3 regions of the Kitasatospora sp. NPDC054768 genome follow, and region 2 is predicted to be linked to each of the others. Evidence: riboswitches for the same ligand, from Rfam matches in the RefSeq annotation. Region 2 holds a riboswitch; each other region holds the start of a gene.

The links. A riboswitch is a leader RNA that binds a small molecule or an ion and turns the genes downstream of it on or off. The one in region 2 is predicted to bind cyclic di-AMP.
Region 1: it holds a riboswitch for cyclic di-AMP, as region 2 does, so the genes downstream of both, ACWGKU_RS24495 (transglycosylase family protein) here and ACWGKU_RS33105 (M23 family metallopeptidase) in region 2, are expected to answer to the same signal.
Region 3: it holds a riboswitch for cyclic di-AMP, as region 2 does, so the genes downstream of both, ACWGKU_RS14715 (C40 family peptidase) here and ACWGKU_RS33105 (M23 family metallopeptidase) in region 2, are expected to answer to the same signal.

What each region holds. Positions count from the first base shown of each region.
Region 1 is NZ_JBSHBN010000088.1:22,254-32,564, forward strand. It holds gene ACWGKU_RS24465 (N-6 DNA methylase) at 1-707, shown strand, start outside; gene ACWGKU_RS24470 (hypothetical protein) at 1,103-1,669, shown strand; gene ACWGKU_RS24475 (protein kinase domain-containing protein) at 1,666-3,294, shown strand; gene ACWGKU_RS24480 (MazG family protein) at 3,698-4,789, shown strand; gene ACWGKU_RS24485 (SDR family NAD(P)-dependent oxidoreductase) at 4,794-5,216, opposite strand; gene ACWGKU_RS24490 (cytochrome P450 family protein) at 5,517-6,893, shown strand; cyclic di-AMP (ydaO/yuaA leader) riboswitch at 7,115-7,283, shown strand; gene ACWGKU_RS24495 (transglycosylase family protein) at 7,289-8,194, shown strand; gene eno (phosphopyruvate hydratase) at 8,523-9,809, shown strand; gene ACWGKU_RS24505 (FtsB family cell division protein) at 9,980-10,311, shown strand, end outside.
Region 2 is NZ_JBSHBN010000156.1:10,283-20,593, forward strand. It holds gene ACWGKU_RS33060 (PrsW family intramembrane metalloprotease) at 1-1,294, shown strand, start outside; tRNA gene ACWGKU_RS33065 (tRNA-Met) at 1,256-1,329, shown strand; gene ACWGKU_RS33070 (hypothetical protein) at 1,522-2,310, shown strand; gene ACWGKU_RS33075 (hypothetical protein) at 2,773-3,978, shown strand; gene ACWGKU_RS33080 (GNAT family N-acetyltransferase) at 3,968-4,429, opposite strand; gene ACWGKU_RS33085 (hypothetical protein) at 4,466-5,212, opposite strand; gene ACWGKU_RS33090 (sensor domain-containing protein) at 5,307-6,047, opposite strand; gene ACWGKU_RS33095 (GNAT family N-acetyltransferase) at 6,239-6,829, opposite strand; gene ACWGKU_RS33100 (hypothetical protein) at 6,872-7,747, shown strand; gene ACWGKU_RS33105 (M23 family metallopeptidase) at 7,870-8,718, opposite strand; cyclic di-AMP (ydaO/yuaA leader) riboswitch at 8,731-8,889, opposite strand; gene ACWGKU_RS33110 (YiaA/YiaB family inner membrane protein) at 9,099-9,389, shown strand; gene ACWGKU_RS33115 (alpha/beta fold hydrolase) at 9,520-10,311, shown strand, end outside.
Region 3 is NZ_JBSHBN010000039.1:33,672-43,982, reverse strand. It holds gene ACWGKU_RS14745 (aminotransferase class V-fold PLP-dependent enzyme) at 1-1,125, shown strand, start outside; gene ACWGKU_RS14740 (Lrp/AsnC family transcriptional regulator) at 1,129-1,410, opposite strand; gene ACWGKU_RS14735 (rhomboid family intramembrane serine protease) at 1,407-2,234, opposite strand; gene ACWGKU_RS14730 (hypothetical protein) at 2,436-2,699, shown strand; gene ACWGKU_RS14725 (NYN domain-containing protein) at 2,805-4,271, shown strand; gene ACWGKU_RS14720 (C40 family peptidase) at 4,470-5,507, shown strand; cyclic di-AMP (ydaO/yuaA leader) riboswitch at 5,846-5,999, shown strand; gene ACWGKU_RS14715 (C40 family peptidase) at 6,010-7,146, shown strand; gene ACWGKU_RS14710 (C40 family peptidase) at 7,386-8,432, shown strand; gene ACWGKU_RS14705 (hypothetical protein) at 8,615-9,646, shown strand; gene ACWGKU_RS14700 (glycosyltransferase 87 family protein) at 9,647-10,311, opposite strand, start outside.

The DNA.
Region 1 (10,311 bases), on a different contig from region 2:
ACCTCGGCGGCCGGCTGGCCGAGCTGCTGGCCGGCCTGCCCGACCCGGTCGCGCTGCTGCCGCGGCCCGGCGCCGTGTCCGGTGCCGCGTCCGGCGGGGCGTCCGGTACGGCTCCCGTCGGGGTGGTCACCATCGGCGAGCTGGTCCGCGGCGGCGCGCTGGAGGTGCACTCCTCCGGCACCGGCGCCGCCACCCGGCCGGCCGGGGCGGGTTCGGGCGGCACCCCCGTCGTCACCGACCAGGACCTCGCCACCGGCGCCGCGCCCAGCGCCGTCCTGGCCGCCGGCCCCGGCCCGGCCGGGGACGTCCGCACCCGCCCCGGCGACGTCCTGGTCCCCGCCCTCGGCGGCGGCACCGCCCGGGTCGTCCCCGCCGAGGGCCCGCTGGTCGGCGCCGCCCTCGGCCGCCAGCTCCACCTCCTGCGGCCCGACCCGGCCGCCCTCGACCCCGAGTTCCTGGCCGGCCAGTTCCGCTCCACCGCCGGCACCCGGCGCGCCGCCAGCCACGCCACCACCACCGCCCGGCTCGACATCCGCCGGGTCGAACTGCCCCGCCTCCCGCTCCCCGCCCAGCAGCGCCTCGGCGCCGCCTTCGCCCGCCTCGCCGCCTTCGACACCGCCCTCGCCCGGGCCGCCGCCCTCGGCCGCAGCCTCGCCCAGGCCGCCACCGACGCCCTGGCGACCGGCACCCTGGCGCCGCCTGACTGACACCCGCCCCGCGGACCGGGGCCGGGCCCGCGGGGGCCCGATCCGGCAGGACCCGCGACGCGCGCCCGCAGGTGACCCCGGCTCAGTAGCGGCGCGGTACCGGCGGGATACCGATGCGGCAGCGGGCGGACGGAAGCCCTCCGGAGCGGCCGGGCCGGGCGGTACGGTGTGCGGAACCGGTCGCACCGCCCTCGGTGCCGGTCCTCACCAGCTCAGGAGCGCGCATGTCAGGGCAGTACCCCGGGCAGTTCGGACCGCCGCCCGGCGGGGCGCCGTACGGGCCGGGGCCCGGGCAGGGGTACGCGCCGGGCCCGGGGCCCGGCCCGCCCGCTCCGGGGGGAGCGGCCGGGCCGGGGGGAGTGGCCGGGTCGGCCCCGATCCCCGGACGGTTCGGGGTGGTTGTGCGGGTGCTGTGCGCGCTGGCCCCGCTGGTCACCTTCGGCCTGCTCGGGGTCGTCCCCTCGCTGCTGCTGGCGGTCCGGCGCCGACGGGCGTACGACATCCTCGGCGCGGCGGTGTTCTGCGCGCTGCTGCTCGCCATGATCGTCTCGGCCGGGGTCGCGGGCACCCTGAAGAACCCGACCGCCGACACCACCGGCCAGATCACGCTGGCCGTGCTGTGGCTCCTGCCGACGGCGCACTTCCTGGTGATGGACAGCCGCGCGGTCTGGCTGGCCGGGCCTCCGGCGCCGCAGGCCGTGCCGCGCACCGCTCCGCAGGTCCTCTCGCCGTACGCGGTGCCGAACGTCTCGCCGTACGGGGCCACCGTGCCCGGGTACGGGGCGCCCGCGCAGGCCCCCGTGCCCGCTCACGCTCCCGTGCCCGCTCCCGTCGCGCCGACCGCGACCGCCGCCGTCGTCCCCTCGGCCCCCGCCCCCTCGGCCCCCGCCCCCGAAACCGCCCACGACCTGCGCGAGCTGGGCGAGTTGCTGCGCCGTCAGGCCCGCGAGGACCGGCCGTGACCGCCACCCGGCTGATCGCCGGCCGCTACCGGCTCACCGGGAAGATCGGCCACGGCGGCATGGGCCAGGTCTGGGCCGGCCAGGACGAACGACTGCACCGCCCGGTCGCGGTCAAACTGCTCCGCCCCGAGCACCTGCTCCCCGGCGGGACCGGCTCCGGAGGCGAACGGGCTTGCCATGGCGACGAGTTGAGCCGCCGCTTCCTGCGCGAGTGCCGGATCACGGCCGCGCTCGACCACCCCGGGGTGGTCACCGTCTTCGACGCGGGCGAGGACGAGGGCGAGCTCTACCTCGTCATGCAGCGCATCCCCGGGGTCAGCCTGGCCGACCTCATCGCCGAGGACGCGCCCTTCCCGATCGAACGCGCGGCGGCCGTCGCCGCCCAGCTGTGCACCGCGCTGGCCGCCGTCCACGCCATCCCGGTCGTCCACCGCGACCTCAAACCGAGCAACGTCATGGTCCGCGAGGACGGCCGCACCGTCCTGCTGGACCTCGGCATCGCCACCGCCCTCGACACCGAGACCACCCGGCTGACCCTCACCGGCGTGCCCGTCGGCAGCCCCTCCTACATGGCCCCCGAACAGGCCCTCGCCGCCACCACCGACCCGCGCAGCGACCTCTACGCGCTCGGCTGCCTGCTGCACGAGATGCTCGCCGGCGAGGAGCCGTTCCGGGCCCCCACCGCACTCGGCGTCCTGCGCCGACACGTCGACGAACCACCCGTCCCGCTGCGGGAGTTGCGCCCCGACGTGCCGCAGCCGCTGGAACAGCTGGTGCTCGACCTGCTCGCCAAGCGGCCCGCCGACCGCCCCGCCGACGCCCGGAGCGTGTACGCGCGGCTGCTCCCGCTGCTGCCCCCGGCCGACGGCACCCCGCAGCCCCGCTACACGCCGCTGCCGGACCCGGCCCGCCCCTTCCGCTACCCGCACCAGCCGCAGCCGCCGGCCGTGGCGGCCGCCCCGGCGCCCGTGGTCCGCTCCGAGCCCCGGCCCTTCCTCATGCCACCCGCCCCCGCGACACCTCCCCCCGTCCCCGCGGAGCCCGACCTCGGCGCCGAGTGCGCCCGGCTCTCCGACCTGGTCGACGCCGGCCGCCACACCGAGGTGCTCGGCCTCGCCGCCCGCCTGCTGCCCCGGGCCGAGGCCGAACTCGGCGACACCGCACCCCTGGTGCGCACCATCCGCACCATCTACGCCCGCACCCTCCTGCACGAGGGCCACCCCCAGCAGGCCCTCCCCGAGTACCGCCGCCTCGCCGCCACCGCCGACGGCGGCCCGCACGGCCCCCAGGGCCTCGACCACCGCTACCGCGCCGCCGTCTGCCTCGACCGGCTCGGCCACGGCGCCGAAGCCCTCACCGAGTACCAGGCCCTCCTCACCGCCCACACCGCCCGCCTCGAATCCGGCCTCGACACCGACCCCGAGCGCGCCTACGACCTCCGCGAACGCATCGGCCTCCACCTCGCCGCCACCGGCGACCCGCAGAACGCCTGGCAGTGGCTGCTCCCCCTCCTCCTCGACCGCGAACGCCGCGACGGCCCCCACCACCCCACCGTCCGCCGCCTCCGCCAGTCCCTCTCCACCCTCACCCCCACCTCCACCCCCTGGCCCCCGACCCCGCACTGACCGGCGGCCACGGCCTCCACCGTCCTGGGACCCCACCGCCGCCGGTGGGGTCGCTGTGCCGGCCTGCGCCTCGGCCCCAGCCGCCGCCGGCCGGGCCACTGCGCAGCACCGGTCCCCGGCACCCAGTGCCGGTGACGCCGTTCCGGCCCGGGCGTGCCGCCCTGCCCGTCCTCGGAGAATCCCCAGTGGCTCCAGCCCTTTTGGAGCCCCGGACATCCCGGGACGCGCGTGTTCTCCACCGGCCCCCATCCGGTGCCCCTGTGCGTGTTGGCATCTCGGATCAGAAAGTCGGCCCGGCCGACTTCCTGCGCTCATGCGGGCGGGCGGGGTCCATGCCCCGGGAACGGAGCCCGGGGGCGGGGAACGGGCGGGCGGAGTGGGGGTGCGGGGGTAGGTTCGGGGGGTGACGACGAATGCTGTGCCGACGAAGACTCCGGGCGCGAAGCTGATCCTGCTGACCACCACCCACCGGGTGGCTCCCGGCCTGCTGGCGTGGCCGGCGTGGGAGGCGTTGCGGTCGGCGGGGCGGGTGCTGGTGGGGGACGAGCGGCATCCGCAGGTGGCGGCGGTGCGGCAGGCCGGGGTGGTGGTGGAGGTCGTGCCGGCCGGGTCGGCGCCCGCGTTGGCGCGGCTGCTGACCGGGCAGCCCGCCGGGGCCGGGCCGACGGTGTGGCTGGGCAGTCCGGACGGGGATCCGGGGCTGACCGACGCGCTGGCGAGACTGGCGGTGGAGCACGCCGGCGAGGTGCCGGAGATCGAGGTGCTGCCCGGCTCGTACGACCTGCCGGGGTCGCGGCTGCTGGACCTGGTGACGGTGATGGACCGGCTGCGCTCCCCGGGCGGCTGCCCCTGGGACGCCGAGCAGACGCACGAGAGCCTGGTGAAGTACCTGGTCGAGGAGGCGTACGAGCTGGTCGAGGCGATCGAGGAGGGGGACCGGGAGGCGCTGCGCGAGGAGTTGGGCGACGTCCTGCTGCAGGTGTTCTTCCACTCCCGGATCGCCGAGGAGCACCCGACCGAGCCGTTCACCGTCGACGACGTGGCCGGGGACATCGTCGAGAAGCTGATGTACCGGCACCCGCACGTGTTCGGGGACGTCGAGGCCGGCGGCGCCGCCGAGGTGGAGGCGAACTGGGAGCAGCTGAAGGCGGCCGAGAAGGCGGACCGCGAGTCGGTGCTGGACGGCGTGCCGGCCGGGCTGCCCGCGCTGGCGTACGCGGCGAAGCTGGTGTCCCGGGTGCGCCGGGCCGGCTTCACGGGGGTGCCGGACGAGTCGTACGAGCTGCCGGTCGAGCTGACCGCCGACTCGGCGGGCCGGCTGCTGCTCGCGGTGGCGCAGCGGGCGCACGACGCCGGGGTGGACGTGGACGCGGCGCTGCGGTCGGCCGCGCGCGGTTACCGGGACGCGGTGCGCGCGGCCGAAGGCCTCAAGCCGGACGGAGAGCCCGACGGAGAGCCCGACGGGGACTCGGCCGGGGAGCCCGACGGGAAGTAGGCGCTCAGGCCGCCGTGGCGGTGTGCTCCGGGCACCGCTGCGGCGGGACGAGTTCGCCGATGGCCTCGCCGACGAGGACGACGAGTTCGGCGAGCCGCTCCAGGTCGAGGTGGTCGGGCAGCTCGGCCAGCGAGATGATCCGCTCGCCGTCCGGGCCGGCCACGGCGAACAGGTCGATCGGTCCGAGGTGCTTCTCGGCGGTGTCGACGAGGGCGGCGACGTCGCTGGGGCGGCGGATGTCGCCGCAGACGCCGACGACGGGGCAGCCCGGCCGGTCGAGTTCGGCGGCGAGGTCCTCGGCGATGCCGGCGTACTGGTCGGCGATGAGCATTCCGGAGGCGCCGGCCGCGGCGAACCGGCGGGCGAGTCCCGCGCCCGAACCGCCGTCGAGGACCGCGATGACGACGACTGACCCGCTGACCCGCATGGCCTGCTCCTCCCTGTGGGCGACACCGCACCGGCGCCCACGCGTACTGCGGAGGATCGTAGGCACGTCCTGACCCTCCGCAACAGGGATTACCCCGCAGGTGACCAGGCTCACGCCCGCACTGCGGCCAAGAGTCGGCCAAGAGCTGTCCATTGACCGTCCGCGGACAGTCAACGGGCCGTCCATGAGCCGTCCATGGGCCGTCCACGGAGCATCGGCAGGACGGCCGCGGACCGTCGGCGGGAGGAGCGGCGGCCCGCCGGAGCGGGGCGTGCCCGTCGCACCGGATACGGTCGGTCCATGCCAGCTCAGCCCGACTCCGCCCGGCCCGCCGCCACGCCGTCCGACGCCACCGCCCCGCAGCTGTTCACCTGGGAGTTCGCCTCCGACCCGTACCCCGCCTACGCCTGGCTGCGCGAGCACGCCCCGGTGCACCGCACCACGCTGCCGAGCGGGGTGGAGGCCTGGCTGGTGACCCGGTACGCGGACGCCCGGCAGGCGCTCGCGGACAGCCGGCTGTCGAAGAACCCGGCGCACCACAGCGAGCAGGCGCACCGCACCGGCCGGGTGGGCATCCCGGGGGAGCGGCAGGCGGACCTGATGACCCACCTGCTGAACATCGACCCGCCGGACCACACCCGGCTGCGCAGGCTGGTGTCGAAGGCGTTCACCCCGCGCCGGGTGGCCGAGTTCGAGCCGCGGGTGCAGCAGCTCACCGACCGGCTGATCGACGGCTTCGCGCAGCGCGGTTCGGCGGACCTGATCCACGAGTTCGCCTTCCCGCTCCCCATCTACGCGATCTGCGACATGCTGGGCGTGCCGGCCGAGGACCAGGACGACTTCCGGGACTGGGCCGGGATGATGGTGCGCCACACGAAGCCGGGCCACGGCGGCGGCCGGCGCGGCGGCGTGGGGCGGGCGGTGAAGCGGATGCGGGCGTACCTGCTGGAGCTGATCCACCGCAAGCGCGCGGACCTCGGGGACGACCTGATCTCGGGCCTGATCCGGGCCAGTGACCACGGTGAGCACCTGACCGAGAACGAGGCCGCGGCGATGGCCTTCATCCTCCTGTTCGCGGGTTTCGAGACCACCGTGAACCTGATCGGCAACGGCACGTACGCCCTGCTGCGCAATCCGGAGCAGCGCCGGTTGCTGCAGGAGTCGGTGGCCCGCGGGGAGAGCGCGCTGCTGGAGACCGGGATCGAGGAACTCCTGCGCTACGACGGACCGGTGGAGATGGCGACCTGGCGGTTCGCGACCCGTCCGCTGGCCATCGGCGGGGTGGACATCCCGGTCGGCGACCCGGTGCTGGTGGTGCTCGCCGCGGCGGACCGCGACCCGGCCCGGTTCGCGGCCGAGAACACCCTGGACCTGGCCCGGACGGACAACCCCCACCTGGGCTTCGGGCACGGCATCCACTACTGCATCGGCGCTCCGCTCGCCCGCTTGGAGGGTCGTGCCGCGCTGACCACGCTGCTTTCCCGGCTGCCCGATCTCCGGCTCGCGGAAGACGCGGACGACCTGCGGTGGCGCGGTGGTCTGATCATGCGTGGGCTGCGCGAACTCCCGGTGGAATTCAGTCCGGAGAGCCGTTCCCCGCACGCCTCTCCGCAGACCCCTCCGCACGCTCCTTCGCAGGCCTCGCCGAACACTCCCGCCACGCCTCCGACGTGCTGAGATCGCACTGACGGGACGTCGCGAACCACCTGCTGACGGGGGTGTGAACACCCATCAATCCGGACATAACACCGCCGTTGGTAGGCGATCGAACACGCGCCGTAATTATTGTGTGATATCGACGATATGAGCTTGTGATTGGTCTGATGATCTGTCTACTCTCCCTGGAGTTCGCAGCTGCGGACCTCGTACGCGGAACGCCGAGTCCTGCCCGCCGCGCCACGGGAAACCGACCAGAACCCTGGGCAGGGGCGGGGGAACCAGGTTTGTTGCCGTCTCCCCACGGCTTGGGGTGAAGCCGCCCGAGCGGAATCGTTTCCGCGTACGGCGGCCGGGCCACCTCCCGGTCCGAACCCGACAGCTCACCTCGCAGGCGTGCGGAGAGGGACCTCTTCATGCTGTTCGTTGGAACTGGCCGTCACCGTCGTCGCACCCAGGCCGAGAAGGCCATCGCCGTCGCCGGTGTGGCCGGCGTCGGACTCGCGATGCCGCTCCTCACCGCCACCGGCGCCTCCGCCGCCCCCGCCTCCACCTGGGACGCCGTCGCCCAGTGCGAGGCCGGTGGCAACTGGAGCATCAACACCGGCAACGGCTTCTACGGCGGCCTCCAGTTCACCTCCAGCACCTGGAAGGCGTACGGCGGCACCGCCTACGCGCCGCAGGCCAACCAGGCCAGCAAGGCCCAGCAGATCTCGGTCGCCGAGAAGGTGCTGGCCTCGCAGGGCCCGGGCGCCTGGCCGGTCTGCTCCCAGAAGGCCGGTCTGACCAAGGGTGGCGCCCCGGCTGCGGTCGACACCTCCTCGGACGCCAAGCCGCAGTCCGCCCCCAAGCAGCAGACCCCGAAGCCCGCCGCCAAGCCGGCCGAGAAGCCGGTCGCGCAGCAGCCCGCCGCCCAGAAGCAGACCCCGAAGCCCGCCGCGCAGCCGGTCCAGCAGGCCGCCCCGCAGCAGCAGGCGCAGCCGCAGACCCCGGGCTTCTCCGGCAAGGCCGGCTGGGACGCCGACGCCAAGGTGTACTGGTACCAGAGCAACGGCGCCTGGTACTGGACCAGCCACCAGAGCGTCTACCAGCAGTACGCCGGCCAGGCCGCCGCCCAGCCGCAGTACGCCCCGCAGGCCGCGCAGTCGGCCCCGCAGACCACCGGCCACGACTACACCGTCCGCGCCGGTGACACCCTGTCGACCATCGCCGCCGCCCAGGGCGTGTCCGGCGGCTGGCACGCGCTGTACGAGCAGAACCACGGCACGGTCGGCGGCGACCCGAACCTGATCATGCCCGGCCAGGTGCTGCACCTCGGCTGAGCCGGCCCGCTCGACGCCGGCCCGCTCGACGCCGGCTCGCTCGACGCCGGCCCGCCCGCCGCGCCCGGCGCCGACGCCGCCTCACCCCGCCGTCCGAAGGGGACCGGTCCTACCGGTCCCCTTCGTCCGCATTCGCCCGCTCCGGTGGGACAAGCTGGGACAAGCAGGTGAACTACCGGTGGGTAGTGGGGCCACACGCTGAGACGGGACCGAGGCGGACGTGGCCCCGGGAGCCCGGGCGGTTAGGCTCTGGTCGTAACGACTCCGCAATCGTCCTGCTGACAGCACCACCGTCAGACCGGACCCTGCTTCCGCAAGGAGATGCCTCGTGCCGTCCATCGATGTCGTCGTAGCCCGTGAGATCCTCGACTCCCGCGGCAACCCCACGGTCGAGGTCGAGGTCGGCCTCGACGACGGCAGCACGGGTCGTGCCGCTGTCCCGTCGGGTGCTTCCACCGGTGCCTTCGAGGCGCTGGAGCTGCGTGACGGTGACAAGAACCGCTACTTCGGCAAGGGCGTCGAGAAGGCCGTCCTGGCCGTCATCGAGCAGATCGGCCCGGAGCTGGTCGGCTACGACGCCACCGAGCAGCGCCTGATCGACCAGGCCATGCTGGACCTGGACGCCACCCCGGACAAGTCCTCGCTCGGCGCCAACGCCATCCTGGGCGTCTCGCTGGCCGTCGCGCACGCCGCCTCCGAGGCCAGCGACCTGCCGCTGTTCCGCTACCTGGGCGGCCCGAACGCGCACGTCCTGCCGGTCCCGATGATGAACATCCTCAACGGTGGGTCGCACGCGGACTCCAACGTCGACATCCAGGAGTTCATGATCGCCCCGATCGGCGCGGAGTCCTTCTCCGAGGCCGTCCGCTGGGGCGTCGAGGTCTACCACACGCTCAAGGGCGTGCTGAAGGAGCGCGGCCTGTCCACGGGTCTGGGTGACGAGGGCGGCTTCGCCCCGAACCTGGACTCCAACCGCGAGGCCCTGGACCTCATCGTCGAGGCCATCGAGAAGGCCGGCTACGTGCCCGGCCGTGACGTCGCGCTGGCCCTGGACGTCGCCTCCTCCGAGTTCTACGAGGACGGCGCCTACCAGTTCGAGGGCAAGGACCTCACCGCCGCCGAGCTCATCGAGTACTACGCCGAGCTGGTCGCCGCCTACCCGCTGGTCTCCATCGAGGACCCGCTGGACGAGTCCGACTGGGACGGCTGGAAGGCCATGACCGACAAGCTGGGCGACAAGGTCCAGCTGGTCGGCGACGACCTGTTCGTCACCAACCCGGCCCGCCTGGCCCGCGGCATCGAGACCGGCACCGCCAACGCGCTGCTGGTGAAGGTGAACCAGATCGGCTCGCTGACCGAGACCCTGGACGCCGTCGAGCTGGCCCAGCGCAACGGCTACCGCTGCATGATGTCGCACCGCTCCGGCGAGACCGAGGACGTCACCATCGCCGACCTGGCCGTCGCCACCAACTGCGGCCAGATCAAGACCGGTGCCCCGGCCCGCTCCGAGCGCGTCGCCAAGTACAACCAGCTGCTGCGCATCGAGGAGATCCTCGACGACGCCGCCGAGTACGCCGGCCGCGGCGCCTTCCCGCGCTTCCGCTCCGCGGAGTAGCAGGAACGGCCGCTCCGTGGAGCGACCGGGCCCGGCCGCTGCGCGGAGCGATCCGCACGGCGGGCACGAGGGCCGGGCGCTCCCGGTAGCGCACGCCTGACCGGTGCCCCGCCGTTCACCCCGTAGGGTGGACGGCGGGGCACCGTCGCGACCAGGAGGGGATACGGGAGATGGCTGGCTGGAGGATCCCGGGCTTGGCGGCCCGGCCCCGGTTCACGAGCCGGGCGACCGTCCTCGTCCTGGTGCTCTGTTCGCTGGTGGCGATCCTCGCCTACCCGACGCGGCAGTTCATCTCCCAGCGCGCCGAGATCTCCGCCCAGCGGGCGAAGGCCGACCACGCGCGCCAGCAGGTCGAGCAGCTGCGCCGGGAGAAGGCCCGCTGGCAGGACCCGGAGTACGTGAAGGCGCAGGCCCGCGCCCGGCTGCACTACGCGGTGCCGGGGGAGACCCCGTACATCGCGGTGGATCCGGCCGGCCGGGCCTCCGCCCAGCCCTCCTCGTC
Region 2 (10,311 bases):
TCGCCTGCTGCCCCGGCCGGGTACCGCCGCCGTGCCGCTCCCGGTCGTCGACCAATTCCTCCGCGCCGGCACCACCGCCCCCGGGGCCCCGCCGGGCCGCAGCCGCTCGGTGGCGCTCTCCTCGGTCACCGCGACCGCCGTCCTGACCCTGATCGGCTGCGGGGTGCTGATCCTGCACCTGGTCCAGCGGCAGACCGGCACCGTCGGACTGCTGGTCGGCCTGGGCCTGGCGGTGGTGCCGCTGCCGTTCGTGCTCGGCGGTCTGGCCTGGCTCAACCTCACCGCCCGGGTTCCGCTGCGGCACACCGTGTTCTGCCTCGGCTGGGGCGCCTGCGCGGCCACCACCGTCGCCATCCTGGCCAACAACTGGACGGCGAGCTACCTGACCCGGCACCGGGGCCCGTTCGGGGAACTGCTCGGCGCCGGGATCGCCACCCCGGTGATCGAGGAGACCGCCAAGGCCACCGCCCTGCTGGTGCTCCTGCTCCCGCTCGGCCAGCGGCTGCGCTGCCGCGGCCGCCGCACCGGACGCCCCTGCGCGCCGCTGCTGCGCCGGTCGCCCGCGCCCCGGAGCCCCCGCCGGCACCCGCGCCACCCGGTCGGGCCGCACGCCCGCGGCCGGCCGCGCCTGCGCCCGTACCTGCGGCCGTTGCCGTACCTGCGCCCGGCCCCGCCCTCCGGGGCGCCGCACCACCGTTCCCGGCCGCGCACCCTGGCCGCCGGGGTGGTGCTCGGCGGGATGGCCGCCTGCGGCTTCGCGTTCACCGAGAACGCCCTCTACCTGGGTCGGGCCTTCAGCAGCGACCAGCGGCAGCGGCTGGACAGCATCGGCCTCGGCGACCCGCCCAGCCTGCGTGACTTCGACAGCACCGTGCAGACCTTCGTGCTGCGCGCCCTGCTCTCGCCCTTCGCCCACCCGCTGTTCACCGCGCTCACCGGGATCGGCCTGGCCGTCGCCCTCACCACCGCGCGGCGCTGGCTGGCCCGGCTGGCGGTGCCGGCCGGGCTGCTGCTGGCGATGGCGCTGCACGGCACCTGGAACGCCGCCGCCGACCTCGGCACGGACGGCTTCCTGGTGGTGTACGGGGCGCTGATGGTGCCCTGCTTCGCCGCGCTGGTCGCCTTCGCGGCCTGGGCGAGGTGTCGTGCGGCCCGGCACCCGGCACCCGGCACCCGGTCGGCGGCGGGTCGCCAGGGCGCCCTGAAGAACCGATTTCCCATATCGGCGACTTCCCCGTATTGTTGTGTTCACCGACGCGGGGTGGAGCAGCTCGGTAGCTCGCTGGGCTCATAACCCAGAGGTCGCAGGTTCAAATCCTGTCCCCGCTACTCAGTAGCCGAAAGGCCCGGAGGATTCGTCCTCCGGGCCTTTCGCGTTCCCGGGTACGAACGAAAGACGGTCCTGCCACGAACCTGTAACAGCGGCCGGTCCCACGATCACCTGTCAGGGTCCTGAACCATACTGAGGAAAAATTCATCTCATTGGGGGGCTGTTCGGGCCACCCGGACAGGAAGAACCACATGCTGTCGAAGCGACTGGTCAGCACCGCCGCGATCTGCCTCGTCCTGGCGGCCGGCACCGCGGCGTGCGGCAGCACCAAGAGCGACGGGACGGGCGGCGACGCCAAGGCGGGTGCCGCGCAGAAGCTCGACACCGACAAGCTCAGCGCCCAGGACATCGCGAAGCAGGCCAAGGACGCCCTGGCCTCCGCGAGCTCCCTCAAGATGGTCGGCACCGTCGACACCGGCGAGGGCAGCATGGAGCTGAACCTGGCGCTGGACAACAAGAGCCAGTGCACCGGCACCATGGCGATGCCCGGCATGGGCAAGTTCGAGATCATCAGCGACGGCAAGACCTCGTACGTCAAGCCGGACAAGGACTTCTGGACCAACGTGGGCGGCCCGAACGGTGCCAAGGCCGCCGAGCTGTTCAAGGGCCGCTACCTGACGGGCTTCGAGAGCGACCCGTCGATGGGCTCCCTGATCAGCGTCTGCAACCTCGCCGAGTTCAGCAAGAAGATCACCGCGGACAAGAGCGGCAACGACAAGGTGGAGAAGGGCTCCGCGGGCGACGTCAACGGCGTGAAGACCTTCAGCCTGAAGGTCGCCGACTCCAAGGGCGAGGTCACGACCATGCAGATCGCCACCGAGGGCAAGCCCTACCCGGTGCGGGTCGAGCACTCGGGCGCCAAGGACGGCAACGGCAAGATCGACTTCAGCGACTTCGACAAGCCGCTGACCATCCAGGCCCCGTCGGCCGACAACACGGTCGACTTCACCAAGCTCCAGGACCAGCTCAAGACCGCCTGAGCAGCGGATCCGGGCGCGCCCCGCACGGCCGGCACCGGGGCCGGGCGGGGCTCCGCGAAATAATCCGTTGCCCTCCGTCCGGCGGGCTGCCTATCGTGGCAGCACACTGAAAGGAGGTGATCCTGAGTTGAGTTCCATCAGGATGCGTGAGGTGGCTGCTCGCTAGAGCCGCCCCTGCCTGCGCAGGATGAGGCCCCTGGCCTCCGGCAGGCGAAATCCACAGCAGTCACCCGGCCCGCGGTCTCACCGGTACATCCCCGGTGCCTCGGCGCCCGGCCAGTGCACGGGCCGGCGCGGAGGAGCAGTCCGCGGGCCGTCTGCGTTCCCGGGGAGCTTCCGGCACGATTCCGGAGGCTCCCCGCGCCGTGTCCGGGGCAGCGGCCGGACGTTTCCGCGCGGGGGCGCGGCGCTAGAGTCGGCGCGCGTTCCGGAGCGGAGCGACGCGGACACAGGGGGTGGGCGATGGCGAAGGCACGACGGCCGGGCGGCGGCGGGGCGACGCTACGGACGGCGCAGTGGGGCGCCACCGGGGTGCTGGCCGGGACGGGACTGCTCGGACTGCTGCTGTTCGCGCTCGGCCGGGAGCACGCCTGGCAGGTGCTCGGCGGCGGGCTGGTGGTGATCGGGGCCTCGGTGGTGCTCGGCGGCGGGCTGGGCTTCCTGTTCGGGGTGCCCCGGGTGCGCGGCGGGGCCGCTGCCGGCGAGCCGCAGGGCTCGTACGCGCCGAACACCAATCTGGAGCAGGTCTCGGACTGGCTGACCAAGGTGCTGCTGGGCGTCGGGCTGACCCAGCTCGGCTCGCTCGGCGAGCGGCTGCACGACCTCGGCGCGGCGCTGGCGCCCGCGCTCGGCGGCGGCCGGGACGTGGCACCGTTCGCGGCGGCGCTGGTGCTGTACTTCCTGGTCTTCGGGTTCCTGGCCGGCTGGCTGGTGACCCGGCTGGCACTGCCGCAGGCGCTGACCGAGACCGACCGGGCGCTGGACCTCTTCCTCGCCGGGCAGGACCGCGACCGGCACGGCGACAAGGTGGGCGCGGACGACCTGCGGGTCCGCGCGATGCAGCGGCTCGGGCTGCTGGGCGGCAGCGCGGAGCGCCCGGCCGCGCTGGCCGGGCAGCTGCCGCCCTCCTCCGGCGCGCCGGCCGGGCCGGAGGGCGTGGTGGCGGAGGTCCGCTCGACCGCGCGGCGTTCGGCGCTGACCGCCGACCAGGTGCGGGCCCTCTTCGCGGACGGCTCCGAGGGGCGGCGGATCCAGGCGCTCGCGCTGATGCAGGGCGATCCGGCGCTGGCGGACCTGCCGAGCGTGCTGGACGCGATCGAGCGCCCGCGCTCGGGCTTCGAGCAGTACCACGCGCTGCTGGCCGCCCGGGGGCTGCTCTCCCGGCTGCCCGCCGCCGGGGAGCAGCGGCTGCGGGACGCGGTGGCGACGCAGCTGGTCGACCCGCGGGGCATTCCGTACGGGTCGGACCGCAGTTGGCTGGCGGAGAAGATCCTCTCCCGGCTCCCGGCGCCGGCTCTCGTGCCGGAGCGGCCGGCACCGGCCGGGCCGCGGGCCGCCCCGGTGGTGCCGGCCCAGCCGGCCCAGCCGGACGGACAGGACGGACCGGGCGGACCGGGCGGGCAGGGCGGGCAGGGCGGACCGCCGGCCGAGGGGACCTCTAGCCGGTGAACTCCGGGACGGTGAAGCGCAGTTCGGGACGCTCCCAGGTGATCCTCCCGCGCGCGGGGCAGGTGCCGACGCGTTCGGCACCCACCCGCAGGTAGAAGCGCTCGGCGGGCGGGTTGGAGACGACCCGCACGACGGCGATCCCGGCTCCGCGGGCGAGTTCCAGCATGTGCGCGATCAGGGCGCGGCCGGCGCCGAGCCCCTGGGCCTCGTCGGCGACGAACATCAGGTCCAGTTCGGCCGGTTCGCGGATCAGCCCGTAGAAGCCCAGCAGCCGGCCGGTGGCCGGGTCGGCGGCGAGGAACACCTCGTGGCGGGCGATGTACTCGGGCGTCACCCGGTAGCCCTCGATCATCGGCGCGTACTCGCCGTGATAGGCGGAGGAGGCCTGGATCAGTTCGGTGAGCCGGTCGGCGTCGGTCTCGTCGGCGCGCCGGATCGTCGTGTCGGTCATGCGGGCGAGTATAGGAGTGGCCCCCGACAGTGACCATTACATGACCGGTGGCCGGAGCGCCCGGCGGCGGTGGTCGGCGGCCCGCAGCACCAGGACCCGCCGGGGTCGGCCGCCCACCGGCCCGGGGTAGCGGCGGACCTCGCTGCCGATCCGGCGCTCGCCGAGCGCGTACCGCAGCGGGCCGAGGTGGCCGCAGCGCCGGCCGTACCCGTCGTGCAGCGGCTGGACCCGGACCTCGCCGTCCGGGGAGGTGACCCGGACCAGCTCGGTCAACGCCTCCAACTGGCTTTCGGGGCCGAAGAGTTCGGGGTACGCGAAGAGCAGGTAGCCGCTCAGGGTGAGGGCGAAGGCGCCGTCCGCGAAGGGCAGCCGGGGCAGCGCGGCGGCCACGTACTGCTGCGGGTGGGCGGCCGAGTCGGCGGCGAACAGCAGGCGGGCGCGGTCCCAGCTGCGCAGGTAGCGCTCGGCGCGGTACGGGCGGGGCGAGGGGTAGAGCTGCGGGCGGGTGGCCATCGCGGCGGCCATCGCCGCCCGGGCGGCCACCGCGGCGGTCGCGACCGCCGGCAGCGGCAGCGCGTACGCCGGATCGACGGCGATCACCCGGCAGCCCAGCCCGCGCGCCTCGGCGGCCAGGCCGGCCGCGCCGCCGGGGCAGTCCAGCACCGGGCCGGGCAGGACGGCGAGCCGGGCCCGGGTGAGGCCGAACAGGGCGCAGTACTCGTCCAGCGGCCGGGAGGTGACCAGGACGCCCGGGGGAACGGCGGGAATGCCGACGGCGGCCACCCGGCCATCCGAACACGCGGCGGCCCCACCCGCATCCGGAGGCGTCCGGGGTGCGGGCGGGGCGCGGGCGGGGTCCTCGGCCGGGGCCGGCCGGTCAGCGGCCGAGCAGGCCCTGGGCGGCGACCCGGTTGACGTTGGTCAGGCCGCGGACCAGCTGCGTGGTGAGGAGGATCAGCAGCACGCCGAGGAGCGAGAGCCCGGCGATCTGCCAGGGCGACTGGACGTCGTACACGTGCCGGACGCCGTCGCTGTCGTGGAAGTCGAACAACCGGTACCCCTTCCAGGAGGTGTACGTCGGGAAGACCCAGTGGTACACGGGGTAGAGCGCCAGCGCCCAGCCGAGCACCAGGAACACCAGCGTCACCGCGAAGCTGAGCACCGCCCAGGGGAACATCACCACCTGGTACAGCACGGCCTTCCAGCCGGCCCCGTCCGCGAGCCGCGCGGTGACCGCGCCCCAGCTGCCCTGGCGGACCCGGCGCACCGGCGCCGGGCCGGGGACGTCCAGGGCCAGCATGCCGCGCACCCGGGCCCGCTCCAGCCGGCCGAAGCCGCGGGCGACGCTGGTCAGGGCGCCCAGCACGGGCAGGCCGATGACGGTGACGAGGGTGCCGAGGCCGAGGCAGAACAGGGTGATCGACACGACGAAGCCGACGATCGCCACCGGCAGGCCGCTGAGCGCGTAGCCGACCTCGCGGTAGTAGTACGCCGAGAACGGCGCCCGCCACACGGCCGGCCGCCGCTCGGTCCGGCGGACCCGGGCCGGGCGCGGGTCGTCACCGTGACCGCCCAGGACGTCCCACTCCCGGTCCTCCATGCTGCGGCTGCTGCTCATGCTCCCGGCCCCCGGCCCCTCGTACTGTCGGTCGTTCGTCCCGCTGACAGGCTCCAGTCTGGTGGACGCGCCGGCCGGCCGGGATCCGGAGGCCTGGCGGATCCGGGGTGGGGTTAACCCCCCTCCACCGGGCGGCCGCTGGAGGGGGGTGAGCCGGTGGGGGGTCGAGCGGTGGTCCGTGGCCCGGGCGGTCAGCCGGTCGTCCGGCCCCGCGGGCCCGCCCCCGGCCACTCGTCGGCGAGCAGCGCGTAGAGGAACGAGTCGGACCAGACGCCGTCCTTGAACGCGTCGTGCCGCAGCCGGCCCTCCAGCCGGAAGCCCAGCCAGGTGAGCACCTTCACGGAGGCGTCGTTGTCCACGGCGACCCGGGCGGCCAGCCGGTGCAGGTCCAGGGCGCCGAAGGCGAAGTCGCAGAGCAGGCCGACGGTCTCGCCCGCGTAGCCGCGGCCCCAGGACCCGCGGGCCAGCACGCACCCGAGCTGAGCGGCGCGGTGCCCGTCCAGGGTGAGCGAGGCCTGCCCGATCGGCGTCGCGTCCGCCGGCTCCTCGGCGTCGGCGAGCCTGGTGACGGCGAGGCGGTAGGTGTCCCGCTCCTCGGCCATCGCCTCCTCCAGGTAGAGCTCGATCTGGTCGGCGCAGTCCTCCCGGCCGCTCGGCCCGAAGGGCAGGTGGCGGGTGACCTCCGGGTCGCCGAACAGCGCGTGCAGCGCGTCCACGTCGTCCTCGGTGAGGTGGTACTCGCGGACGGCCAGTCGCGGGCCGGTGAGTCGTACGGGGACCATGGCTGCCGACCCTATCCCCGCCCGGCGGCTACCGTTCGGACTATGAACGACGAAGACCTGCGGCTCGCCCCCCGCACCAAGGCCGCCGACCTGCTCGCCTGGGCGGCCGGGCAGGACCGCGCGCCGGTGGCCGAGGCGCCGCTGCGCGCGGTGCTGGCGCTGCTGGAGCTGGGCGACGGCAGGATGCACGACGGCTGGCCGGAACTGACCTCCGACGCGGTGGAGCACCTGCTGTACGAGCGGCTCCACCTGTACGTCCAACCCGCTCCCGAGGAGGACCCGCTCGCCTACGGCGACGCCGTCCGGCTGCTGATCGACCACCAGCGGGCGGCCCGGCGGCTGAACGCCAAGCGCCAGGAGCGGCTGCACGAGGAGGCCGAGTGGCAGGGCGAGGTCGCGGCCGGGCTGCTGCGCCGCGCCGACCTGGTGACCTGGCCCCGGCTGTACGCGGTGCTGCTGCACGCGTACGGGGTGGACGTCACGGACGGGGCGGCGGTGCGGGACTGGCTGGCCGGCTTCGCGGAGCTCGCGGAGGAGGACCGGCTGGCCGCGTACGAGGCGCTGGTGCCGGCCGGCTGGCTGGACGAGCCGGACGAGCAGGGCTGGGGCCCGGGCCGGGTGCTGTCGGTCGGCATGGCCACGGACGGCGCCCGGCGGCTGCTGGAGCAGGGCCTGATGCGGCGCAGCTACCGCAACCTGGCCGAGCTGACCGCGCAGGGGCGGCCGATGCCGGACGAACTGGCCGGGGACTTCGGGCAGTTCGAGGAGGCGGCGGTCGACGCGGCGCTCGACCTGTTCGGCGGGTGGACGGTGCCGGGGCTGCCCCGGCTGCTGGTGACGGAGTTCCCGGAGCTGGCGCCGGAGCCGGGCCAGGAGGAGATCGAGGCGTACCTGGCGCAGCTGCCCGCCGAGGAGTGAGACCTCGCACGAAGGCCCCGGCCCGGAGCCGCTGCTCCGGGCCGGGGCCTTCTCGCGTGCGCGTCGGGTTTCTCGCGCGGGTGCGCGGGCCTCTCGCGGGTGCGTCGGGTTTCTCGCGCGGGTCAGGGGTTGAGGCCGCGCTGCTGGAGCCAGGGCTCCGGGTCGACCGGGGCGCCGCCGCCGGGGCGGACCTCCATGTGCAGGTGCGGCCCGGTGACGTTGCCGGTCGCGCCGACCTTGCCGATCTGCTGGCCGGGGGCGACCTTGCCGGAGCCCTTGGTGATCGAGGAGAGGTGGCAGTACCAGATCTCGGTGCCGTCGGGCAGGGTCTCGACGATCCGGTAGCCGTACGAGCCGGCCCAGCCGGCCGAGGTGATGGTGCCCTGGCCGAGCGCGTAGACCGGGGTGCCGGTGTCGGCGGCGAAGTCCAGGCCGGTGTGCAGGTTGGCCCAGTAGCGGGCGCTCTGGCCGTAGTGGGCGGAGAGCCGGTAGTCCTTCACCGGGAGGGTGAGGGCGGCGGCCTTGACCCGCTCGGCCTCCTCGGCGGCGCGCTTGGCCTCGGCCTCCTTGGCGACGGCCTTGGCCTCCGCCTCCTGCGCGGCCTGGAGCCGGGCGGTCTCCTCGGCGGCGGTGCGCTGGCTGTCGGCCTGGTGCTGGATGCGGGCGGCGAGCGCGAGTCCGGGGTCGGCGGAGAGGGCGACCGGGGTCTCGTCCGGGGCCTCGACGGCGGGGGCGGCGGCCGGGGTCGCCGAGGCGAAGCCGGTGGCGCCCAGGGTGGCGGCGACGGCGGTGACGCCGAGCAGTGGGGAGGCTCCGCGGGTCTGACGCGGCATCCGGTGGCGGTTGGTCTCGACCTCCGCGGGGAAGTCCTCCGGGCCGAAGGCCTCGGGGCCGTCCGTGCCGGGGTGGTCGAGGAGCTGGGTACCGGCTGCGAAGCCGGCCGGGTGTGCCGGGGTGTGCGTCGACGCCACGGAGGCGCGCTCCTTTCCTTCCTTCGCGCCTACCGGGTTAGCTGACGGGTTCGGAGCAGGAAGGTCTCCTACGGCTGGGCCGGGGCCCCGCCGATTCACCCCAAGGAACGTGGTTCCCCGGCTCCCTGACCTGCCCGGAGGCGGGTCGGCGGGATTAGGCGACGGCGCACGGTGCCGTCTGGGTACGGCGTTGACAACCGCGCTGCGTTATCAAACGTTAATCCTAGGAGGCTCTGATTCCAAGCCATCCGTTCGGAGCAGCCTAGGGCAAAGTGATCGGACGTCAACGAACGACACCGGCGAACACCCCCCTCGCGCACGGTCCCATCTGAGTACTCCTACTCATGTGCACCCCGGCCGGGCGGCCACATCCTGGCGCCATGAGCACATCGATGCAGACCCGCACCACGGCCGCGTACCACATCCAGGCCGTCCTCTCCTTCGCCCTGTCGGGCGTCGCCCTCGCCGTCGGGATCGCCTATCTGCCGGTCGGCGGATGGACCAGGGCCTTCCTCGGGATCGGCCTCCTCTACACCGTCACCTCGGCGTTCACGCTGGCGAAGGTGATCCGGGACCGGCAGGAGTCCAACGAGATGGTCACCCGGGTGGACCAGGCCAGGCTGGAGAAGCTGCTCAGCGAGCACGACCCGTTCAAGGTGGAGGGAGTCTGATCATCCCTTCCACTCCTTCCGCTCCACCCCTCACCCGGCCGTTCGCTTGACGGCTAAGGCTATTAGCCTTAGCTTTATGGCTATCGGCCCGCGCGCCGATGTCCCGCACCGGCGGCCCGAGGAGGACCCCATGAACGGCACCATCACCCCGAGCACCCAGCACCTGACCGTTCCCGGCGGCCGGATCGCCTTCGACGACACCCGGCAGGGCGACGGCACCCCCGTCGTCCTGCTCCCGGGCATGCTCGACAGCCGGGCCGCCTACCGGCACCTGCGTCCGCTGCTCGTCGCCGCCGGCCACCGCGTCGTCACCGTGGACCTGCGGGGCTTCGGCGAGTCCTCCGTCGAGTGGGACGACTACGGCCCGGCCGCCATCGCCGGCGACGTCCTCGCCCTGCTCGACCACCTCGGCATCGAGCGCGCCGTCCTCGCCGGGAACTCCTACACCGGGGCGACCGTCGTCAGGGCCGCCGGGGACGCGCCCGAGCGGGTCGCCGGGATCGTCCTGCTCAACGCCTTCGTCGAGAACCCGCCGCCGGGCGCCCTGATGCGCGGCGTCATGGGCCTGATGGGCGCCGCCCTCGTCCACTGGCCGGCCTCCTGGGGCTTCTACCTGCGCCGGATGGCCTTCCCGGGCGCCAAGCCCGCCGACTTCGACGCGTACGTGGACGGACTGGTCGCCGCGCTGCGCACCCCGGGGCGGAAGACCGCCACCCGCGGGTACGTCCACGGCGACTCGGCGCCGGTCGGCTGGACGGCCGCGGTGCGGTGCCCGGCGCTGGTGGTCATGGGCAGCAAGGACCCCGACTTCCCGAAGCCGGAGCTCGTCGCCGACCGGCAGGCCGCCGCGCTCGGCGCGCGCAAGGTGATGATCGAGGGGTCCGGGCACTACCCGATGGCCGACAACCCGACGGCCACCGCC
Region 3 (10,311 bases), on a different contig from region 2:
GACCTGCGCGAGGGCGACCAGGTGGTCTTCACCCGGGCCACCACCGACTCGCTCAACCTGCTGGCCGCGGCCGTTCCGGCCGGCACCCGGGTGTTCGCCTTCGAGACCGAGCACCACGCCTCGCTGCTGCCCTGGGCGCACGCCGGACTGGGCGTCACCTACCTGCGGGCGCCTCGCTCCCGGGCCGAGGCGGTGGCCGCGCTGGACGCCGCCCTCGCCGGGGCGCCCGAGGGCCCCAAGCTGCTCTGCGTCACCGGCGCCTCCAACGTGACCGGCGAGCTGTGGCCGGTCGCCGAGCTGACCCGGACCGCGCACCGGCACGGCGCCCGGGTGGTGCTGGACGCCGCCCAGCTGGCGCCGCACCAGCGGGTCTCGGTCCGTGAGCTGGACGTCGACTGGATCGCCTTCTCCGGCCACAAGATCTACGCGCCGTTCGGCGCCGGGGTGCTGGCCGGCCGGGCGGACTGGCTGGACGCGGCCGAGCCGTACCTGGCCGGCGGCGGGGCGACCCGGACGGTGGCCCGGGAGAGCGACGGCTCGGTGGCCGTGCAGTGGCACACCGGCCCGGCCCGGCACGAGGCCGGCTCGCCGAACGTCATCGGCGCCTACGCGATCGCCTCGGCCTGCCGGGCCCTGACCGAGGCCGGCTTCGACGCGCTGGAGGCCCGCGAGCAGCAGCTGATCGCCCGGCTGACGGCCGGGCTGGCGCAGATCCCGCAGGTCAAGGTGCTGAACCTGTTCGGCTCCGACTCCGCCCGGGTCGGCGTGCTGTCCTTCGTCGTCCGGGGCTGGAACAGCTCGCACTTCTCGGCCGCGCTGTCCGCCGAGTACGGCATCGGGGTGCGCGACGGCCTGTTCTGTGCCCACCCGCTGGTGCGCACGCTGCTCGGGGACGAGGACGTCGCCCCGTCCGAGTGCGGCGCGCCGGAGCCCTCGCTGCCGGGCGAGCGCAGCCTGAACGCGATCCGGGTGAGCTTCGGCGCCGGGACGCCGGACGAGCACGTCGACCGCTTCCTGACCGCCGTCCGGGAGCTGGTCACGGACGGGGCGGCCTGGAACTACCGTAACGAGGGCGGTCGCTGCGTCGCGACCGTGCAGATCGACCGGGGCCGGCGCGAGGGCTGAGCGCTACTCGTCCAGGCCCAGGGCGAAGGCGGCTTCCAGGTCGTGCTGGGAGTAGGTGCGGAAGGCGATCTGGGTCTCGGTGTGGGCCACGCCCGGGACCTTGTTGAGCCGGCCCGGGATGACCTCGGCCAGGTCGTCGTGCCGGCGCACCCGCACCATCGCCACCAGGTTGTAGCCCCCGGTCACCGAGTAGACCTCGCTGACGCCGTCGATGGCGGCGATGGATTCGGCGATCTCCGGGATGCGGTCGACACTGGTCTTGATCAGGACGATGGCGGTGATCACAGTTCGGGCTCCTTTGTGGGGTGCCGCCAGCGTATCGGGCGTCGGCCGGGTCGTCGCGGGGGGTGGCGAACCACGGTGCAGGCGTAGAGGAACCCGGCCGAGAAGCCGATCACGTGGACCAGGTACGCCACCCCGGGCCCGGCCGAGTGCACCGACCACCACTGCAGGGCGAACCAGAGGCCGAGCACCAGCCAGGCGGGGAACCGCAGCGGCAGGAAGAGCAGCAGCGGGACGAGGGTGGTGACCCGGGCCCGGGGGTGGAGGCGCAGATAGGCGCCGAGCGCGGCGGCGATCGCCCCGGAGGCCCCGATGAGCACCCGGGTGGAGTTCGGCGAGTGCGCCTCGGCGAGCGCGAAGCCGTACGTGGTCAGGCTGCCGGCGGCCAGGTAGAAGACGGCGTACCGGGCCCGGCCCAGCCGCCGTTCGACGGTGGGGCCGAAGACCTGGAGGAAGAGCAGGTTCCCCAGCAGGTGCAGCCAGCCGGCGTGCAGGAAGAGGCCGGTGAGGACGGACAGGGCCGGGTGCTTGCCCGGGGTCGGGGCGGCCGGGCAGCCGGGGACCGGGTCGGGGGCCTCGGCCAGCTGCGCGGCGGTCAGCGGCCGCCCGGCCAGCACCTCGGCCGGGACGGCGCCCCAGCGCTGCTCGTACCGCTGCTCCGCACAGACCCGGGCCCGGCCGGTGCCGTACAGCGGGTTGAGCCCGGCGGCCGGGCCGAGCAGGAAGACCAGGGTGTTGAGTGCGATCAGGGCGTAGCTGACCGCCGGGACGGTCGCGGCCGGGCGGCCGCCCCGGGCGGCGGTGTCGTCGGGGACCGCGAGCGCCATGCGGCCAAGCATCCCTCCGGGCGCCGCAGGTGACACGGCGGTTTACGGCAGGTGGACCAGTCCGGGTGTTCGGGCAACCGGTGGCCGCGATGGTTGCCCCAGGCAATAGGCTTGGGGCGGGCATTCCCGCCTCCCGCCGCCGATGCCGGGGCTCCGGGGGGAGCGCCTAGCCCACGAAGGGACCACCCGAGAGGACCCCCGATGACCGTCCCCGCCCTGACCGCCGAGACGCGCTGGCGCTGCACCCTGTGCGGCAACCTCACCCGCTTCGACGTGACCCGCACCGCGCGGGTGACCGAGTTCCTGCACTTCGACCTGGCCGGCGAGTCCAGGGTCGAGGAGACCGAGGTGCTGAGCGAGACCATCGAGTCGGTGCGCTGCCGCTGGTGCAACGCGGTGGACCAGGTCGAGCTGGTGGCCCGCCCGGGTGCCGAGGGGGCGCAGGCCCCCACCGAGCAGGGCTGACCCCACCCGCCGCGGCGGGTGGGTGCGCGGCGCACCCGCCCGCGCCGCACGGGACAATGCAGAAACAAGACGCACGGAGCGTGACGACAGGGGGAGGTCGCGGCCGTGCCCCGCTGGACCAGGATCGGAGCCGAGGACGTGGTGGACGCAGCGAAGGAGCCCGGCGAAGCCCAGGGGCTTCAGCCCGCTGCGGCCGAGGCCCGGGCCGGGGCGGCGGCCGAGGCGGCGAACGACTCCTCCGAGCCCGCGGCGGAGCACGCCGTCGAGAAGCTCGACCGGCCGCTGCCCGAGGGCGTGCGCCGGCGCGTGGTCGGGCTGGCCTCGGACGCGCTCGGCGGGCTGCCGGCGGGCGAGCTCCCGCAGAGCCTGCGTCAGTACGTGAAGTTCACGCCGGCGCGGCGGGCCAAGTACGCGGCCACCGCGCTGGCGGCGGCCCTGGAGGCGGAGCCGGCCTTCCGGGTACGGATAGCGGAGCGGCTGCGCCTCGGGCAGCCGGACCTGGTGAAGGCGCTGGAGTCGGGCACCGTCCCGAGCGCCGCCGATCCGATGGACGTCGCGGCCGCCGCCTACCTGGTGCGTTCGGCGGGCTGGAGCCGGCTGGTGGCCGAGGCCGGCGAGGAGGCCGAGCGGGCCGGCGCCGAGGACGCGGCCGCGGAGTCGGCCCGGCTGGTGGAGAAGCTGCACGCCGAGCTGGCCGAGGTGCGGGCCTCCGCGCGGGCGGACGTGGACCGGCAGCGGGCCGAGTCGGACGGCGTCCGCAAGGAGGCCGAGTCGCTGCGCAAGAAGGTGCGGTCGCTGGAGAGCGACACCCGCCGGGCGCAGGCCGAGACCCGCCGGGTGGCCGGCGAGCTGGAAGCCCTGAAGGCGCAGACCGCGGCCGAGCGCGGTGCGGCCGAGACCGAGGCGCGCAGGCTCAGGCACCGGGTCTCGGAGCTGGAGAACGCGGTCGAGCAGGGCCGCCGGTCGGCCCGTGAGGGGCGCAGCGTCGAGGACATGCGGCTGCGGCTGCTGCTGGACACCGTGCTGCAGTCGGCCCAGGGGCTCCAGCGGGAGCTGGCGCTGCCGGTCTCCCAGATCCGCCCGGCGGACCTGGTGGAGGCGGTGGTGCCGGGGGCGGCCTCGCCCCACGACGTGGCCCGGCGCGGGCTGGCCGAGGACGATCCGGCGCTGCTGGACCAGCTGCTGGCGATCCCCCAGGTGCACCTGGTGGTGGACGGCTACAACGTGACCAAGACCGGTTATCCGACGCTGCCGCTGGAGCAGCAGCGGATCCGGTTGCTGGGCGGGCTGGCGATGCTGGCGCAGCGCACCCAGGCGGAGGTCACCTGCGTGTTCGACGGGCAGGACCTGGACGTCCCGGTGATCATGGCGCCGCCGCGCGGGGTCCGGGTGCGGTTCAGCCGGACCGGGGAGACGGCCGACGAGCTGATCCGCCGTCTGGTGCGGGCCGAGCCGCAGGGCCGTCCGGTGGTGGTGGTGTCGACCGACCGGGAGGTCGCGGACGGCGTGCGGAAGGCGGGCGCGCGCCCCGTGGCCTCGGTGCTGCTGCTGAACCGGCTGGCGCGCCCCTGACCCCGACCGGACGTGCGATGCCTGGTCAGGAGTGGTTCCGGGGTGGTGTGCGGGTCCCGTGTCGTCAGTGTGCGGACCGGAGTTCACACCTACGGGGGAGTGGCAAAACGGATAGATCTTCACTAGGGTCTGGCGTCAAACCTATTTTCCGGAATCTCATCCCATCAGGTGAGTCCGTTGGAAGAAGGAGCAGGACCCTTGGCCTCCCACCGCCGTCCCAAGCAGCCGAGCCGCGCGCGGATCTCCGTGCTCACCGCTGCTGCTGCGACCGCGGTCGCCCTCTCCGCGCAGGTGGCCGCGCACGCCGCGCCGCAGCCGAACAAAACGGACGTCAAAGCGCAGATCGACCAGCTCCAGGAGGAGCAGGAGCAGGCGGCGGAGAAGTACAACGGCGCCAAGGAGCGGGCCGACCAGCTGCGCAAGCAGGCCGACCAGCTGCAGGACCAGGTGGCCCGCAGCCAGGAGCAGATGACCCAGCTCCAGGGCGGTCTCGCCGAGGTGGCGGGCGAGCAGTACCGCACCGGCGGCATCGACCCGTCCGTCCAGCTGATGCTCACCTCCGACCCGTCCGGCTACCTGGAGAAGGCCTCCACCGTCCAGCAGGCCAGCAGCAGCCAGGCCGAGGCGCTCAAGGGGCTGCTGGACCAGCAGCGCCGGCTGGACCAGGAGAAGGTCGAGGCCTCCGCCGTGCTCGCCTCGCTGGACACCACCACCAAGGACCTGAACCAGGCCAAGGCGGACGTCAACACCAAGCTGAAGGCCGCCCAGGACCTGCTGAACTCGCTGAGCGCCACCGACCGCGCCGCGCTGAAGGCCCAGCAGGCGCAGGACGACCGCGCCTCCCGCGGCAGCGACCGGGTCGACCTCAGCAGCCTGCCGCCGGCCAGCGGCTACGCGGCCGTGGCGATGGCCAAGGCGATGAGCAAGCAGGGCTCGCCGTACGTGTGGGGCGCCACCGGCTCGACCACCTTCGACTGCTCGGGCCTGATGGTCTGGGCGTACGGGCAGGCGGGCGTCTCGCTGCCGCGCACCTCGCAGGAGCAGGGCCACTACGGCACCCGGGTGCCCTCGCTGGACCAGGCCCAGCCGGGCGACCTGGTGGTCTACGGCAACGACATGCACCACGTCGGGATGTACATCGGCAACGGCATGGTGGTCCACGCGCCGCACACCGGTGACGTGGTGAAGGTGATGAAGGCCGACGCGATGTCGATCAACACCATCCGCCGGGTCTGACGGCCCGACACGCCCGCGAGGCCCCTCCGGGGGCTGTGAAAAGCGCCACCCCTCGCGCGGGGGTGGCGTTCGGCTTTCCGCCCCTTCGCGGCCACATGCTGAGAACTGATCAGCCTTCTGTGTGCCAGTGGTCACCATCGGTCATTTTCACAGAAGAACTTGGGAAATCTTCGGTCTTTTTTCTGACAAGGATTTGAACGGATCACGGTTCAGTTACTAGGGTCGTGCCCTGAACCACCGCACTGTCGATCGCCCAGCCAGGGTGGCGGCGGTGGTTACCGTCGAGTTCGTGAGGCAGCGGGGCAGGTCGAAGCGACTGCCCGACAGGGGAGCCCAGTGGTTTGGGGGCGCTGCGGAGCGGAGCCGGGGAACCACGTTCCTCCGGGGTGAATCGACGCCAGGTCGGCCGATGGAACGGCCGTGAGGCGTCGTAGGGCATGCTTCCGGCCCGAACCCGTCAGCTCACCCGGTAGGCGGACGTAGGAAGAAGGAGTCCGCCTTCGTGGCGTCCCATCGTCGTCCCAAGCCCGCAGGCCGCGCCCGGGTCTCGATCCTGACCGGTGTCGCCGCGGCAGCCGTCGTCCTCTCCGCTCAAGGTGCCCACGCCGACCCGCAGCCGACCAAGGAACAGGTCAAGGGGCAGGTCGACCAGCTCAACGAGCAGGCCGAGATCGCGACCGAGAACTACAACGCGGCCCAGGCCAAGCAGCAGGAGCTGGAGAAGCAGGTCTCCGGCATGCAGGACCAGGTGGCCCGTCAGCAGGCCCAGGTCACCGAGCTCCAGGGCGGCCTGGCCGAGATCGCCGGCGAGCAGTACCGCAACGGGGGCATATCCCCGACCGTCCAGCTGATGTTCTCCTCCAGCCCGGACACCTTCCTCAGCCAGGCCGACGCGCTGAACCAGGCCGGCAGCACCCAGAAGGGTCAGCTGAAGGAGCTCCAGGAGCAGCAGCGCAAGCTCGACCAGGACCGCAACGAGGCCCAGGGCAAGCTCGCCGAGCTGGAGTCGACCACCCAGCAGCTGAAGGCCTCCAAGGAGGAGGTCCAGGGCAAGCTGAAGGCGGCCCAGGACCTGCTCAACACGCTGACCGAGCAGGAGCGCCAGGCGCTGCGCCAGGCCGAGGAGAAGGCCGCGGCCGACGCCAAGGCCAAGGCCGACGCCGCCCAGGCCCAGCAGCAGCAGGCCGACCGCGCCTCCCGCGACAACAGCCGCGGCGACCTCGCGACCGGCTCGTCCGGCTCGTCCGCCTCGACCGCCTCCTCCCCGGTGAAGGTGGCCCCGGGCAGCTCGCGCGGTGCCGCCGCGCTCTCGGCCGCCGCCTCCAAGATCGGCAGCCCGTACGTCTGGGGCGCCACCGGCCCGGGCTCCTTCGACTGCTCCGGCCTGATGGTCTGGGCGTTCAACCAGGCGGGCGTGTCGCTGCCGCGCACCTCGCAGGCGCAGGCCTCGGCCGGCACCCGGATCGGCTCGGACATCTCCCAGGCCCAGCCCGGCGACCTGCTGATCTTCTACACCGACGCCCACCACGTCGGCATCTACGCGGGCAACGGCCAGGTGCTGCACGCGCCCAAGCCGGGCGCGTCGGTGCGCTACGAGGCCGTCACCAACATGCCGCTGGCCTCCATCGTGCGGGTCTGATCACCGCTCGGACGCTTCCAGGCCCGGCCTCCCCCAGGGGAGGCCGGGCCTGCGGTTTTTCCTGCGGCTTTTCCCGAGGGCCGATCAAATGTCCGACAACAGCCTGAATATTCGGGTTGGCAGGGGTTTGGACTCGCTTGCCCTGACTCGCTAACGTCTGCCACCGGACTCCCGCTCGACGGCCGCCCGTCCCGGTGCGGCGGCGGGAGCCGCGCCGCAGGATTGGAGCCGCTGCCGCCATGCCCGTGCACCGCCGTTCCCAACTGCTCGCCCGGGCGCTGGTGCTGACCGCGGCCGCCGCCACCGCCCTGGGTGTGGCTGCCGGAGGCAGCGCCCAGGCCGCCCCCGGCAGCCCCGACCCGGGCGACCGCCAGGACGTCAAGACGCAGGTGGAACAGCTGTACGATGAGGCCGAGCAGGCGTCCGAGAAGGCCAACGCGGCGCAGGAGGCCCAGCGGCGGCTCCAGGGCGAGACCACGATCCTCCAGGGCGAGATCGCCGTGGCCCAGGACCAGCTCAACGGGCTGCGGGGCGACCTCGCGACGGTGGCCGGGGCCGAGTACCGCGGCGGCGGGATGACCCAGACCGCCCAGCTCATCCTCTCGCCCGACCCGGAGGGCTACCTGTCCCGCGCCCGCGCCCTGGGCCAGGCCGCCGCGCGCCAGCAGGAGACCCTGCACGAGCTGGTCGCCCGGCAGCGCCGGCTCGACCAGCGCCGGACCGAGGCGGCCGGCAAGCTCGACGAGCTGGACCGGACCCGCCGCTCGCTCGCCGACAGCAAGCAGCAGATCCAGCAGCGGCTGGCCAGCGCGCAGAAGCTGCTGAACGGTCTGGGCGCCGCCGAGCGGGCCCGGCTGACGGTCCAGGACGCCCGGGACGCCGAGCAGCGCGCCACCCGGGGCACCGACCGGCTGGACCTCGGCACCGCCCCGCCCGCCTCCGAGCGCGGGGCCGCCGCGCTGGCCGCCGCGGTGCGGATGATCGGCTCCCCGTACGTCTACGGGGCCACCGGCCCGCACGCGTTCGACTGCTCCGGTCTGATGTACTACAGCTGGCGGCAGGCCGGAGTGACCCTGCCGCGCACCTCGCAGGCCCAGGCGTACGCCGGGCAGCGGGTCAGCCTGTCCGAAGCGCGACCGGGAGACCTGGTGATCTTCTACCGGGACATGCACCACGTCGGCATGTACGCCGGCGGCGGCGTGATCGTGCACGCCCCCCGCCCGGGCGCCAAGGTCCGCTACGAGAGCGTCACCGCCATGCCGGTCTCCGGGGTGGTCCGGCTCTGAACGCCCCGCCGTCCGGCCCCGCCGACCCCACTGGCCCCGCCGGTACATCCGGCTCCCGCCCCCGCCGGACGCTGTCCCGGCGGGGCGCGCTGCTGCTCGCGGCCGGTGGGCTGGCCCAGCTGTCGCTGCCTCCGGCCGCCCCGGCGGCGCCCGCGGCCCGCTCGGCGGACCGGCACGCCGAGGTGGCCGCCGCGCTGGCGGAGCGGGCGCGTTCGGCGCCGCCGTGGGCCGGGCTGCCGGTGGCCGGGGCGGGGTACCGCAACCTGGTGCTCGCCGCCTCCGGCGGGCCGGAGCGGCTGACCGCCGCCGCCGAACTGGCGGTGCGGATCGCCGGGTACGACGAGTACCCGGTGGTGTACCCGCGCCGGATCGAGCTGGTCCGGGCCGGCGACGGCTGGCGGGTCGAGCGCGAGGAGAGCGCGGGCGGCCCGCCGGCGCCGTGGGACTTCGGGCCGCTCCGGTCGGCTCCGGGAGCGAACTGCCTGGTGGTCGGGCCGGCCGCCGGGCCCGACCCGGCCGAGCTGGCCGCGGTGGGGGACCGGGCGGTGCCCGCCGTCACCGAGGTCTGGGGCGGCGCCTGGCCGGAGCGGCTGCTGCTGGAGCGGCCCGCCACCGAGGAGCAGTTCGCCCGGCTGCTGGAGGGCGACCCGGACGGCTGGACGGGCATGGCGGCGGTCACCGTGGCCGCCCCCGGCGCACCGTGGCACACCCCGGCGGACCGGGTGCTGGTCAACCCGGAGGTGTACGGGCGGCTCAGCGACTTCGGCCGCCAGGTGGTGATCACCCACGAGGCCACCCACGTCGCGACCAGGGCCGACACCCGGGCCTGGACCCCGCTGTGGCTCTCCGAGGGCGTCGCCGACTGGACGGCGTACCGCGACTCGGGCCGCAGCCCGCAGCAGGTCGCCCCCGAGCTGGCCCGGGACGTCGCCGCCGGGAGGACGCCCACCGCGCTGCCCGCCGACCGGGACTTCGCCGCCGGGGCCACCGGCATCGCCCAGGCCTACGAGCAGTCCTGGCTGGCCTGCGAGCTGATCGCCCGCACCCACGGGCCGCAGCGGCTGGTCGCCTTCTACCGCGCGATCGGCGCGGCCGACGGGCAGGGCGAGGACCGGGAGCGCCGCACCGACCGGCTGATGCGCCGCGAGCTGGGCGTCGGGCTGGAGGAGTTCACCCGGCAGTGGCTGGCGCGGATGGCGGAGCTGAGGGGCTGATCAGCGGCGCTGCTCGGCCGGGGCGCCCGGGTGGTCGATGCCGTCCAGCAGGTCCTGCTCGTAGGCGATGCCCGGGCGCACCGGGTAGCCGGCGGACGGCAGCGCGGCGGGCTCGCGGTCCAGCACCACGGTCGGCGGCAGCGGCGCCTCGCCGCGGGTCGAGCGCCAGAGCCGGACGCAGGAGAGCACGGCCGCGGCCAGCAGCAGCAGGTTGCGCGCGGCCAGCACGGTGACCGCCACCGGGTCGCTGGCCAGCACCTGGGTGAACATGGTCGGGAACTCGACCAGGGTCAGCGGGCAGGCGAGCAGGATCAGTACCGCCACCGGCCGCTGGCTGCTGTTGCGCACGGTCAGGCAGACCGCCGCGACGCCGACCAGCCAGACCAGGTACTGCGGGCTGATCACCCGGCTGGTCACCACGAAGATCAGCAGCGCGCAGAGCGCCGCGTCGTACATGGTGGCCGCGCTGCGGCGCTTGGAGGTGTAGCGCCACAGCAGCAGCCAGGCGAAGCCCAGCACGGTGCCGGCCATCATCACCTTGCTGATCACGCTCACCCACGGCCCGAGCATCTCGGGGGAGCCGTAGTTCATCGTGACCCTGCCGTCCCAGCCGCCGGCGAGCCGGGCGAAGTGCAGCGGCAGCGCGCCGAGCGACTCGACCTCGA